DNA from 4 places in the Companilactobacillus miaonis genome. Region 1 is predicted to be linked to each of the others. Evidence: predicted binding sites of a transcription regulator. Region 1 holds the regulator's gene; each other region holds the start of a gene.
What was found. The regulator NrdR, encoded in region 1, represses ribonucleotide reductase genes. The targets are predictions, from matches to a motif close to ACACNATATATNGTGT.
Positions count from the first base shown of each region.

Region 2: pnuC (nicotinamide riboside transporter PnuC) is a predicted target of NrdR. The motif match lies at 2,634-2,649, and genes of this name have one in related genera.
Region 3: nrdJ (ribonucleoside-triphosphate reductase, adenosylcobalamin-dependent) is a predicted target of NrdR. The motif match lies at 2,472-2,487, and genes of this name have one in related genera.
Region 4: U8521_RS05975 (deoxynucleoside kinase) is a predicted target of NrdR. The motif match lies at 1,421-1,436, and genes of this name have one in related genera.

Region 1 is NZ_JAYKTX010000003.1:77,288-80,659, forward strand. Features, by position in the region: gene mutM (DNA-formamidopyrimidine glycosylase) at 1-664, shown strand, start outside; gene coaE (dephospho-CoA kinase) at 661-1,254, shown strand; gene nrdR (transcriptional regulator NrdR) at 1,276-1,749, shown strand; gene U8521_RS03205 (DnaD domain protein) at 1,761-3,125, shown strand; gene dnaI (primosomal protein DnaI) at 3,128-3,372, shown strand, end outside.
Region 2 is NZ_JAYKTX010000001.1:280,292-283,663, forward strand. Features, by position in the region: gene U8521_RS01310 (PTS sugar transporter subunit IIC) at 1-612, shown strand, start outside; gene U8521_RS01315 (alpha/beta hydrolase) at 678-1,586, opposite strand; gene pnuC (nicotinamide riboside transporter PnuC) at 1,667-2,410, opposite strand; gene U8521_RS01325 (peroxiredoxin) at 2,761-3,324, opposite strand.
Region 3 is NZ_JAYKTX010000006.1:149,373-152,744, forward strand. Features, by position in the region: gene nrdJ (ribonucleoside-triphosphate reductase, adenosylcobalamin-dependent) at 204-2,444, opposite strand; gene U8521_RS06735 (glycosyltransferase family protein) at 2,910-3,372, opposite strand, start outside.
Region 4 is NZ_JAYKTX010000006.1:5,303-8,674, reverse strand. Features, by position in the region: gene U8521_RS05980 (SpaA isopeptide-forming pilin-related protein) at 1-1,260, opposite strand, end outside; gene U8521_RS05975 (deoxynucleoside kinase) at 1,517-2,161, shown strand; gene U8521_RS05970 (QueT transporter family protein) at 2,293-2,787, shown strand; gene U8521_RS05965 (glycosyltransferase family 4 protein) at 2,865-3,372, shown strand, end outside.

The DNA.
Region 1 (3,372 bases):
TCGTGCAAAATTTTTGTTGATTCATTTGAATAATGGATATACAATTATTAGTCATTTGCGAATGGAAGGTCGTTATCGAATTTCTGCTGACCCCAGTGCCATCGATAAACATTCTCATGCCATTTTTACTTTAGATAATGGTCAAAAAATGATTTATAACGATGTTCGTAAATTTGGTCGAATGCAGTTATGGCCTACGGATGATTTATCAAATAATAAATCAATAAAAAAACTTGGTCCTGAGCCATTGTCAAAAGAATTCACGTTTGATAATCTCAAGTCAAGGATTATGCGACATCGTAAGGATATTAAGACGGTGCTGCTTGATCAATCAGTCATGAGTGGGTTAGGCAATATTTATGTAGATGAAGTATTATGGAAAGTCAAGATTCATCCTGAAACTTCGGCTAATCATCTGACTGATACTGATATTCAAAAGATAATTGACGTTTCGAATCAAGAAATGAAACTTGCAATCGAATCAGGTGGATCAACTGTGCGTACTTACATTGATTCGACTGGTCACAAAGGTAATATGCAAAATAATCTAAAAGTTTACGGAAAAGAAGGAACACCTTGTCCAAGATGTGGGACCGAGATTCAAAAAATTAAAGTTGGCGGTCGTGGTACCCATTTTTGTCCAAAGTGCCAGGTAGTAAAATGAGTAAGATTTATGGTTTGACTGGAGGAATTGCTTCCGGTAAATCAACAGTTTTAAATTTATTTAGACAAAATAAATTCATTGTTTATGATGCAGATTATGTTGCTCGAGAAGTTGTTAAGCTAGGAACAATTGGTTTAGCACAGATCACAGAACAATTTGGATCATCTATTTTGTTAAGTGATGGGACTCTGAATCGAAAAAAATTGAGCTCAATCGTATTCAGTGATCAAGCACAACTTGAAAAGCTAAATCAGATTACGCGGCCTTTAATCAAAAAAGAAATTTTACAAACGGTTTCTGATGTAAAAAAGTCTTCACAGCCAGATATTTCAATATTTGAAATACCTTTATTATTCGAAGGTAACTATCAGAACTATTTTGATGGCGTGATTAGTTTATACGTAAAGCCGCAAATTCAATTGCATCGTTTAATGCAACGCAACGGTATTTCGGAGAAAGTTGCCTTAGAACAGATCAATTCGCAATTGTCGATGGATGAGAAAAAGCGTCGCGCTGATTTTGTGATTGACAATTCGGGTGATATGAACCATTTACAAAATGAATTTGATAAACTAGTATCGCAACTTTAATAAAGAAAAGAGGCTGGAATTTTGATTTGTCCACATTGTCATCATGATTCATCAAAAGTTATTGACAGTCGTCCCAGTGATGAAGGACGTGCCATTAGAAGACGCCGTGAATGCGAGAACTGTGGGACTCGTTTCACAACGTTTGAGAGATTAGAAAAAGCTCCACTATTGGTTATTAAGAAAAATGGTAATCGAGAGGAATTCAGCCGTGAAAAGTTACTTCGGGGCCTAGTTCGTGCTGCAGAAAAGCGTCCGGTTACTATGGACCAAATGAACGATATCGTTGATAAAGTAGAAAATGCGATTAGATCAACTGGTGAGAGTGAAGTTCGTTCACAAGTTATCGGAGAACATGTCATGAAGATTCTTTCTAAAGTTGACGATGTTACTTATATTCGTTTTGCTAGTGTCTATCGTGAATTTAAAGATATGAATGGTTTCATGGAAGAGGTTCAAGAAATGATGTCAAACGGTAAAAAAATTGATAAAAAGTAAGGAGAGTTTAAGTGTCCGCAAGTAATTTTGAATCAGATAAATTTACGCCACTAGTCGGCTATTGGTGTTTGCCTAGCGGTCATTTAAATGACGATGATCGTCATATCCTAACCGATTTGTATTTGCCGATTTTAGGGATTGAATCATTTAGTTTGTACCTATTGCTTTGGGAAAAAGTTCCGAATAAAGAATTGGTCTCACAAAGAAAAAGTCATGCTGATTTGATGAGTTTGTTAGGAATCGATTTGCGAAGATTTTATCAAGCACGGATCAAAGCTGAAGCATTAGGATTGATTCGTACGTATCAAAAAAAAGACGAAATCGGTCCCTATTATATTTATCAATTGATAGAGCCTTTAACGGCGGAAGAATTTTTTCAAGATGATTTATTAAGTATCTTTTTGTATGAACAAATTGGTGAAAGCAAATTTCGAGCTTTGGCCAAAAAATATTCACAATCAAAATCAATCTTAAATGGTTCTAATGAGATCACTAAGGATTTCTTAGAAGTCTTTAAATTGAATAATAATGATTTGATCAATACACCTTCACAAGTCGCCGATGTTCAAAGTGATTTTAATGGTGGCTCTGACAAGAAGAAAGTGACGCTCGATGCTGAAAAAGTTCCCCAATTAGACTGGGAATTCTTGGTTGATCGGGTTGACCAGTTATATAAGATCAGTGCAGATGATTTGTTGGAAAATCAAGAATTGATTTTAAGCCTACACGCTTTTTATGATATTGACGAGAATGTTTTGTCGAATTTAATTGGGAGCACTGCAAATATTGTCACGAATAAAATTGATCCAGTGCGCTTAAAAAAGGCCGTGCAAGCTCGATTTGAAAAGAACTCCAATATATCACTTCGCCAACAAGTTAATGAGGAAGTTGAAACACCAGCAAATGATAATAATCTTGATCGTTCAGAGCAATTATTGATCAGCCAAGCCAAGAAATTACGACCAGCTGAATTCTTAGCGGCAGAAAAGCAAAGAAGTAATGGTTTTCCAGGAACTGTAGAATCTAATGCGCTGAGAAAAATGGCGATGAAAGCAATTATGCCAACAGCAGTTTTAAACATTTTGGTGCACTATATTTTACAAACCTCGCCAACGTTACAATTGCCATTGATGGAAACCGTTGCTAATGATTGGCAGCAAAATAACGTTAAAACGCCAGAAGATGCTTTGAAACGAATCAATGACTTTCAGAATCGACCAAGAAATCCTAAACAACGCTACAATAAGCCTCGTCGAATTGAACAAGCAACCGATTGGAGCAAAGTGAAAGCTAAAGTTCCTAACAAAAAAAATCCGGCAACTGAAAAAAATGATTTGCAAGATCGCTTAAGAAAATTGAGAAATAAGGACAATTAAGTATGGAAAATTTAGGTAGTAAATTAGCAGAGTATTTGAATTCAAAAAGTTTGACGGAGGATTATCGCCGTCTGCTTAACAATGCCCTAAATGATCCCGATGTCCAAAAATTTTTGAAGGAAAATAGCGACAAGATCAATTCAGATGCATTGTCAGCCAGTGCTGCTAGTATTTATGAATTTTATAATAATAAGAATCATCATAGCGAATTGTCCAAAGGATATTATCCTAAATTGATTGTTAGCAA
Region 2 (3,372 bases), on a different contig from region 1:
GTCCTAGGTGCTGTAGCATCACCTGTATATACTTACTTCTTAACAGCTAATATCAAACAAGTTTCAAAGGGTGTCGCTCCAACACACATCACTGCCGACGGATTCTTAAACTTTGGTATGAATATCGGTGGTACTGGTGCAATTTTAGCCTTAGTAATTTGTTGTCTGCTATTTGCTAAGAGCAAACGTTACAAGCAATTGGCAAAATTAGGTGCTATTCCTTCAGTCTTCCAAATCAGTGAACCTATCATGTTTGGTTTTCCAGTTGTTTTGAATCCTACATTGGCAATTCCATTCATTGCTATTCCAATGGTATTACAAGGTATCACTTACTTCTTGATGAAAGCACATATCATCGGCATGGTTATCGCCCAAGTTCCTTGGACAACCCCTATTTTCATTAACGGTTATCTAATCACTGGTGGTGATTGGCGTGCACCAGTATGGCAATTGATTGAATTAATTATTGCCGTTGCAGTTTACCTACCATTCTTCAAAGTTCTTGATAGAGCTGCTTACAAACAAGAAAATGCTGAAGCTACTGATGCCGATTATGAGGAAAAAGCTACCAAAGCTAATAAGAATTTCAATGGGAATACACAAAATGCTTAATTTAAACATATTTATAAACGCATAAAAAAATAACCTAATCCCTTTTTTGAGATTAGGTTATTTTTTTATTGGAAATATTTGTTAGCAAAAGTCGTAGCTTTATCAATGTATAATTGACTATTTTTACTAAATGAATCTGCATGACCAGCACCTTTGACGATCCAAAGTTTCTTGGGACCTTTGGTGTAGTCATAATTTAGATATGCATTCTTAGTTGGAACAAAGTCATCCTTTGAACCATGAATTACAAACAGTGGTACGTGATTATTCTTTAAGGTATCCTTCGTACTTGCTTGATAGAAGTTATAACCTGCTAAGAAATCACCGAAAAGACTGGCCGTAGGAACTAACGGAAAGCTTGGTAAATTGAACTTTTCCTTCAATTGATAATTCAATTCACCAGAAATGGTCGAATAGCCACAGTCAGCAATCGCAAATTTAACATTCTTGGGATGCTTACCAAGCGTATACATGACAGTTGCTGCTCCCATACTTACGCCGAATAAACCAATTTCAGACTTTGAACCATATTTTTGATTCAATTGTTTGATCCAGTTTAAAATATCGACTCTATCCTTCCAACCATAACCTGTGTAAGTACCCTGACTCATTCCAAATGAACGATTGTCAGGTGTCAAAACATTGTAACCAGCCTCATGAAACATTTTGGCATATTGACCCATATATTTACTAGCACTACCAAATCCGTGAATAACTATCACTGTTTTAGTAGTTTTCTTTTCAGCTGGTAAAAAACGAGCTTTCAACTTTAAATTGTCTTTAGTAGTTTGTTCCATGATAAGTGGTTTTTGTTTCAAAAACCACTTATCATCTTTATTCAAATGGGTAGCAATTTGGCTACTGTAACCAGTTTTATTAAAGGCATAGTTAAACAAATAACCACTACCTGCCAAATCCCCAATAATTAGTACGCCGACCACTATTGACAATGTGATCTTAATAAATTTTTTCACAATTAAATTACCCTTGTCTAAAATTCTTTCTGCTCAACAATAATAAATAACTGGCAATTTTATTGCAACAAAAAATGTAATTAGTTATTTGCTATTTGTTCATCCTTGGCACGATTTTCAGAAGCATCCTTATGGAACCAGTGAATATGTGAGTCAAAGAAAGCAATCATATCGTTCATGAAATACATAATGTATGTCAAGAATAGTACAGGACTTGCGTCACCTTGAGTAGCTGTAACTCCCCAAAGTACGATTGACATAACTCCTTGAGCTGTCCAGAAGTAGTATTGTTCACGGAAACGTAATGTACACAACAATGCACCTGTGAAACCAATTGCAGCAGCAACAGAATCAATTACGGGACGTGGACTGATAAATAGATGTGTATCCATCAAATATAAAAGGCCCCATGATGCAAAGAAGAATACGGCTGTCCAAAGCCACTTGATAGCAGTTAGACCGTGAATATGCTTTTCAGCATCTTTAGCCCATTGTGGACTGACTAAAACAGGAATATCAAGCAATACAATGTAACTTAGTTGAAGCACAACATCAGAGAAGTTCTTAGCATTAATAGCTACGAAAATATAAATAAGTGCAGAAACTAGTCCTAAGACACCATTTAGAGGCTTAGCGTTTGTGATCGCAACGGTACATGTGAAACCTAAAACGGCCGCAAACCATGTCCAAATAGCGATTGCATTAATAGAATGTGAAAGTGTTGAAGCAGTAATGGCCCCCAAGCCAAACATTAATAGCATGTAACTCTTGAAACTCCAGTGTTTCATTTGTTCAACATACCATTTTGGATTAAAAATACTCATTTAATCTTCTCCTCTTTGGACCATTTCAAAAAGCGTGATTTCTATCATCAAATTTTGAAACAATCGAATTTTATTTATCCCTTAAACCGAAATATCAATTTAACCGACGAATAAAATCATACCACCAATTGAAGTGAAAATGGTAGGAGTAATCTTAACCATATTGATGCCATATCGGTGTAAAGCGCTTACCCCACCTGATAGACGGGTTATTTATCATTTGATACAAGATATAGTTTTTTTTGAATTTGTAACACTATATCTTGTTATAACGAAGCCGTAATTATAAAAAAAGAATGACACTTCCAAACAAATGAAAGTGTCACTCTTCTTGATATAACAATTTTGATTTAAATTTTGCCTACAAGGTCACCACTAGGTTTGATGGTATCTTCCCCAGGATGCCAATTAGCAGGACAAACATTATCACCGTGTGCCTCAACAAATTGAGCTGCCTGTAAAGTTCTTAAAATTTCTTTAGCATTACGACCGATTCCCATTGCATTAACGGTATATGACTTGATAATACCCTTAGGATTTGCAATAAAGACGCCACGAAACGCTTGACCACTATCTTCATCCAAAATATTGAAGAAATCAGTCAATTGGTGCTTTTGATCGGATAACATTGGATACTTAATTTTTCCAATCGTATCGGTCGTTTCTGCCCAAGACATGTGTGAGAATTGACTATCAACTGAAACTGAATATACTTCCGCATTTGCGGCTTTAAATTCATCGTAACAGTCTTGTAATTCGCTCAACTCAGTTGGACAAACAAATGAGAAATCTGCTGGATAGAAGAAAATGATCGACCATTTTCCAAGTAAATCAGATTTATTGAAAGTCTTCAGTTCCCCATCTTGATATGCATTAACTGTAAAATCAGGTATTTCTTTATTAATATAGTTCATTGTCAAACCTCCAAGAATTTAATTTCTTTTTGTTTAAACACAAATATA
Region 3 (3,372 bases), on a different contig from region 1:
AATACAGTTTACATCCGTAAACGAAATATGTAAAGTCATTTGCTTTTTTCATTCTCATAAAAAATAAAAATACTGTATATAATATTTTTATATCTCATATTATATACAGTATTTAACTTTTTTAATATTTTTTTGCATAAGTTAAAAAAATAACCCTAGATAATCAATATCAATTACCTAGAGTCATTTTAATCTGAATAAATTTATCTAATTGGGCAAGCGCCACCAGCACAGTCTGATTGGTCAACTAACTCAATATCTTTTTTATCATGGTTATTTGTTTGTTCTGCGAATACTTCAGCTACGTTTTCGTTAACTTCAGATTCACGTTCTTGATAAACTTCCTTATTGATTGGTTCCTTAGGAGCTTGCTTGAAGCCTGAACCAGTGTATGGCAATAGTGAAGTTGATTTTGTTACGTTTCTGTATTGATACATCAAGTCAGCGATTTGGTCGCCTTCCTCTGGTTGGAAAGTGATCGTACAACTTACGGCATTGTCTGACCAATAAGTTTGTAAGAAAGCTTGTGTAGCAAATTGTTCAGCAATTGAAACTGATCCAGCTGATGCAAAGTTAGGATCATCAGCGTTAGCAGCTCTAACTGGGAACTCAACGCACATTGTATGTTTTGTATAGACATCAGGTTCGATCTTGTATCCACAAGCTTTCAAAGCTGGTAGTAGTGGATCTGAATCTTGGAATCTGATTCTTTGAATTAAGTAACCTGCATAATGGAAATGCATACCTTCGGATACACCAGCAAGTTTAGCAACTGTACCTGATGGTTTAACAGTTGTGTGCTTAACTGAAGCTTTGCATCCTAATTCCTTTGAGTACTCCTTGTCAGCTGTAACGACGGAATGATATAAGTCATCAAATTTGTCTGCAACACGTTGATCGTAAATAGGTTTTTGAATTTCTTTTCCTGTTTCAGGATCAGTGGCAGTTTCAAAACCAGTCACAACACGATTACCAAATGTAGTCAAAATCCAGTCTTGAATACCAGACATTGAAACACCGATACGACGATTCTTTTGAATAACATTACGTGATACTTCCCAGTCATAATTACTGAATGTAACACGCTTTGTATATCTTGCAGCTAGTCTGAAGGCCTCTTCTAGTGACCAACCTTGTTCTTGAGCAATCAATGGGAAAACTTCAAATAAGTTACATGGTTCACCGTTACTCAATGAAATCTCACCACATGGGTTAGTACCTTCAACGCCATCATCGATTCCTGGTTGATAACCATCAATAGCACGTCCATAGTTACGTGATAATTCAAGGTTAACGATACCTGGTTCACCATTATGAGTGATCGAGTCAGCAATCGGTGCATATTGGTTGAATTTTGAGTCAACAGCCACACTGTTATTTGAAGCCCAACGGTGATGATAAAGTTTTTCTTGGTCTTGTTTCATCGTGATAAAGTCTTCATCAGTAGCGCCACCTAAAGCAAGTTCTGCGGAACGACGAACATTACCAGCAACAACAGTTTTACCAATCAAGTTACCCATATCAGTACAGTCAACTGAAGTCAATTTACGACCAACTGCATTGTTCAAAACTTCGTTGATATCAAAGAACATTTCGATCAATGGTACTGGACCTGATGCTGTTCCACCGAAGCCTTTGATTTTTTCGCCTTTAGCACGAATCTTAGTGATATCAAGGACAACGTGATCCAAACCATCATTGGTACTGTTAAAGTGGGCATCGATCATATTCGCATTTCCAATCACCCAACCTTCACGAGTATCTGGCAAGACGTAATTACGGGTATTTTTTAGGCTGTGAGTCTTTTCCCATTCATCACGGTCAATTGCACCAGCTTCAAGAGATTCTTTGTAAGAAGCACTCTCTTTGCCGATAAGGACAGTTAAATCAACCTTATTGTCAACAACTGGCATCAACTTCATATTACTTGGGACAACGGAAAAACCAACGCCGCCACCCTTCATCAATTGGTCAAACATGAATGAAAATGGCATTGAGACTGCTAATTGATCTTGTTTTAAATATGATGGCACGATATGACTGTCGCCATACTTTTGTGGTCTAACAGCAATGAACCAGCAATTGTTCAAAGCATCCCCGTTACGGTCTTGATAATCAGTACCAGAGATCCAAAGATTACGGCCAGATGGAGTTGCAGCAAGTCCATAGACCAATTTGTATAATTCTTGTGCTTCATTAACTAATCCGGCATATTGTTCATCAGTTATTTCAGCATTTTTTAGACGAGGATCAAGGTTGATGTTACCTTCGATCACACGTTTAACGGTTTCAGACCAGTTTTCGGTCCGGCCTAGTTCTGGGATCCAACGAGCATAAGTTCTCTTGTAGGTGACCCAGCCTAATTCACCCCAGTGGGGTTTAATTGTATTTTTAACTTCGTCAATAAAGTCGTCAGACAAAATAATTTTTTTAATTGTTTTCATTAACACTCACTCCACATAAGAAAGATAACACTATATATAGTACCCTGATTTATTTTTAATAACAATATATAGTACTCAACTATTTCTATTGACATTTCAAAACAGTTTTTGCGTGCCGCTATTTCGGCATTCCAATTTTTAAAAAAATTTCTCCAATCCGTCTTAACCAAAATCGAAAAAATTCAAAGTCGCAATTACTATTCTAATATCTAATCGAAGACCTTCGCAACGGTTTTTTAAATTTAAAGTTCTTCAAAAAAAGCAAGTGGGAAACAACAAATTTTTTCCTTGACTCGTCCTAAACCTTGTCAGATACGTGATTGCTACATAAAAAAATTTATTCCAAAAAATTTTCTTTTTAAACCATTTATGTTTAGACAAGCTGAGATAACCTTATCAGAACACAGGTTCTCATCGCAAAATAAAAACTAGACCAATTTTAAAAAATGATCTAGTTTTATTTTTTTAAATTTCTTTTTTTCTCAAAATTTTATACAAACCGACTCCGGCTAAAATCGCAATGATCGGTAAAAATTCAATCCGGTATCTTCCCTGTACTTCAATTAACAATTGTGCTGCCGCAAATGCAAATAACGGTAAGATCAATAAATATAGACTATTACTAAATTTGGTTTTAAATAATGCTAATGAACCGATCCAAGAGAACACTATCAAAATAATCGAACCTAGATAAGCTAAGTAATCAATCCTTTGAACTGTTTGAGCGGAATGATTTTGACTGTAACTAGAAAAATTCGTAGCCATCGTTCGTGATGACCAAAGTCCTTCAAGTTTATTCATGAATAAACTCAACCATTTGTTATGCTGATTTAAATAATTAATCTCTTGATGTAAGGCTGCCTTTTCTTTTTTAGCCATAACTTTTCTCGGCTTACTAGCGTCAATTAAACGGTCCATATCTGGAGAA
Region 4 (3,372 bases), on a different contig from region 1:
ACCAGTGATGGTAAACAAGATCTCATTGTGGTTCAATTGATAGCCAGCTGGTGCTTTAACTTCTTTAAAGTAATAATCGCCAGCAGATAAGTTAGTTAATTTGATTTGACCATTTTCATCAGTTGTCAAATTAGTTTTATATGGTGAATCGGAACCAACTTGATACAAGTCATAGACAGCACCATTTAACAAAGTTTGATGATTATTTTCATCGTACTTTGTTAGCGTTACGCCGCCTATTTTACTACCACTACCGGAACCGGAATTTCCGTTGGTATTACCAGCAACTTTTCCGTAAGCTTCCTCTTGAATTATTGAAGGATTTGTTCCGTTACCAGTGATCTTACCCTCTAGACTAGCATAGTTTTCAAAAACTGTACCATCAGAAATTTTTGATTCATCTGTCACTCTTGTTTGAAAGATGATCGCATACATTTGTGTGTTGGCTTCTGGAATTTTTAATTCGAATCCATTGTCCGATTCATTTAACGTATATTTGTCAGATGAAACGGTACTACCACGTTTGTAACTCCCGTTTTGTTTGTCGACCCAAGTAGCGTTTTGGACGACAACTGAGCCAGGAACGTAAGTTAAGTTCGTATCGGTAATGTTATCGGTCACTGTCATATCACCGAAATTCAAATTGTTTCGATTAGCTAGGATAGTCCAAGTAACAATTGCATTACCATCTTTATCAGTACCAAAGACACCTTTTTTAGAAATGTTCTTGTCGTTGTTCTTTTCCTTAACTTTCAAGTTACTGTGATCAAACTTACCATCAATAATTTCAAAAGCTACATCATTGTCACCAATTTCAGCTTTATTAGCATCGACGGTGACACCGTTACCGATGTTTAGTTCCCCCTTGATACTGTCCATATCATTGACCGTATCACTAAAGGTAATGACGATTTTATTATCATTGCCTAATTTGGCAGTTCCAATAACTTCACCATCATCGCCTAAAACTTCAAAAGTATCGCTACCAGGTTTTACCGTTAAAGGATCGGGGATGTCGATCGTTAAGGTATCACCACTTTGAAGTTTGTGGCCGTTTGAATCAAAGCCAATCGTTAATGGAACAGTGCTACCAGTTGAGTAGGTTTTGTTCTGATCATCGATTGTTCCACTAGTGACCATATCAGCATTGCCGTAATTAGTTGCCGCAGAAACATTTTCATGATTGAATGCTAAACAAAAAATCACTACAGCTAATAAACACAGAAGTGGAGTTAAAATATTACGTAATTTTCTTCCCAATTTTCTTCCCCCTTTTCTCATAATACAAATACAATTATAAGAGGTTTAGAGAAATTTCGATAGGGGGAGAAAGACAATAATTATTTTTCTTTTAAAAGCCCAGTTCACTAAGGTTTAGCACTTGTGATAAATACCACATATGGCCAAATTTTAAAAACCTATACAATATATAGAATTGAAGTGGTATCATAGTGAATGTTGTTTTTTCAAATAAACAAATCAAATACATACTTAAAACCGACGGAGGAGAATAATGATGATCGTATTGAGCGGCGCAATTGGAGCCGGAAAAAGTTCATTGGCTACTATATTATCAGAACACTTAGGAACTGAGGCTTTCTATGAACAAGTTGATAATAATCCGGTATTGCCATTATTTTATAAAGACCCTAAGAAATATGCCTTTTTACTTCAAATTTACTTTTTAAATAAACGTTTTGATTCTATTAAGAAAGCTATGGTTCAAGACAATAATGTATTGGACCGTTCAATTTACGAAGATTCACTTTTCTTCCATATGAATGCTGACATGGGTCGTGCAACTCCACAAGAAGTTAAAGTTTACGATGAACTTTTGGAAAATATGATGCAAGAATTACCATATGCTGCTGCTAAGAAAGCTCCAGATTTATTAGTTCATTTAGACATCTCTTACGATACAATGATTCATCGTATTGAAAAACGTGGACGTTCATATGAACAACCAGAACAAGATCCAACTTTACCAGAATACTATCATCAATTACTCAGCCGTTACGATGGTTGGTATGACGATTATGATTACAGTCCTAAAATGAAGATTGACGGTGATAAGTACGATTTCGTCGAAAATCCTGAGGACCGTAAAAAAGTACTCGATTTAATTGACGAACAATTACGTGCTCGTGGCACTCTTAAATAAAATACGTATTGGATTGCTTAAGCAATTCGATACGTTTTTTTGCTTGCTAGGTATTAAAAAATAAGATACCCTAGTAACAGCAGTTTACACTGATTAACCTGCGTAAAAATAAAACAGTGGAGGGTTTTGTTTTGAGTAAATTAAAAACAAGAGATATCACACAATTAGCCTTGATTGCAGCCTTATACGTTGCGGTGACGATTGCACCAGTCGTTTCAGCTTTTTCATACGGCCAAATTCAATTTCGGGTTTCTGAGATTTTGATGTTATTGCCATTTTTTAATCATAAATATAGTTGGTCGCTGATAGTTGGTTGCTTCATCTCAAATATTTTCAGTGCCTCATTAGGAGTTTATGATTTGGTATTGGGAACATTAGCCACAGCAATTGCATGTTACTTGATCACTCGAGTTCCTAAGGATGTGAAATTCTTATGGACGGTTCCAGTTATTTGTGCAGTTGTTAATGGATTGATTGTTGGAGCAGAATTGCATTTTGTCTTGAAATTGCCATTTGCATTGAATTTTGTCACCGTTGGTTTAGGGGAACTAGTTGTGGTTGCAATTGGAGCAGTGATTTTCTACTTCTTAATGAAAAACCAGAATTTCAAAAAATTAATAGGTTAAGGCGTAGAAGAGGGAAGTGATTCCTTCTTTTTTTTGTTATAATCTACTTTATAGAGTTCGCGAGGAGATGTGATTTTATGAACATCGGAATTTTTACCGATACATACTTCCCTCAAGTTAGTGGGGTAGCAACATCAATCCAGACATTGAAAAATGATCTTGAAAGAAAAGGCCATTCAGTTTACATTTTTACTACAACTGATCCGAATGTTTCTAAGGAAACAATTGAGCCTAATATTTTCCGCTTGACAAGTGTACCTTTCATTTCATTTACTGACCGTCGGATTGCTATTCGTGGCATGTTTCATGCCGTTGAATTGGCTAAAGAATTGAAACTCGATATCGTTCATACACAGACAGAGTTTTCTTTAGGGATGATTGGAAAGTTCGTTGCTAAGCAATTGAAAATTCCATTTGTTCATACGTATCACACGATGTATGAAGATTATTTGCATTACGTTTTGAATGGACATCTATTAAAGCCATATCACGTTAAGCAGATGACCAAATTATTCTTGAAAAATGCTTCCGGAGTCGTTGCGCCTAGTAAACAAGTGTTGGAGACTTTGAATCGCTATGGAGTTA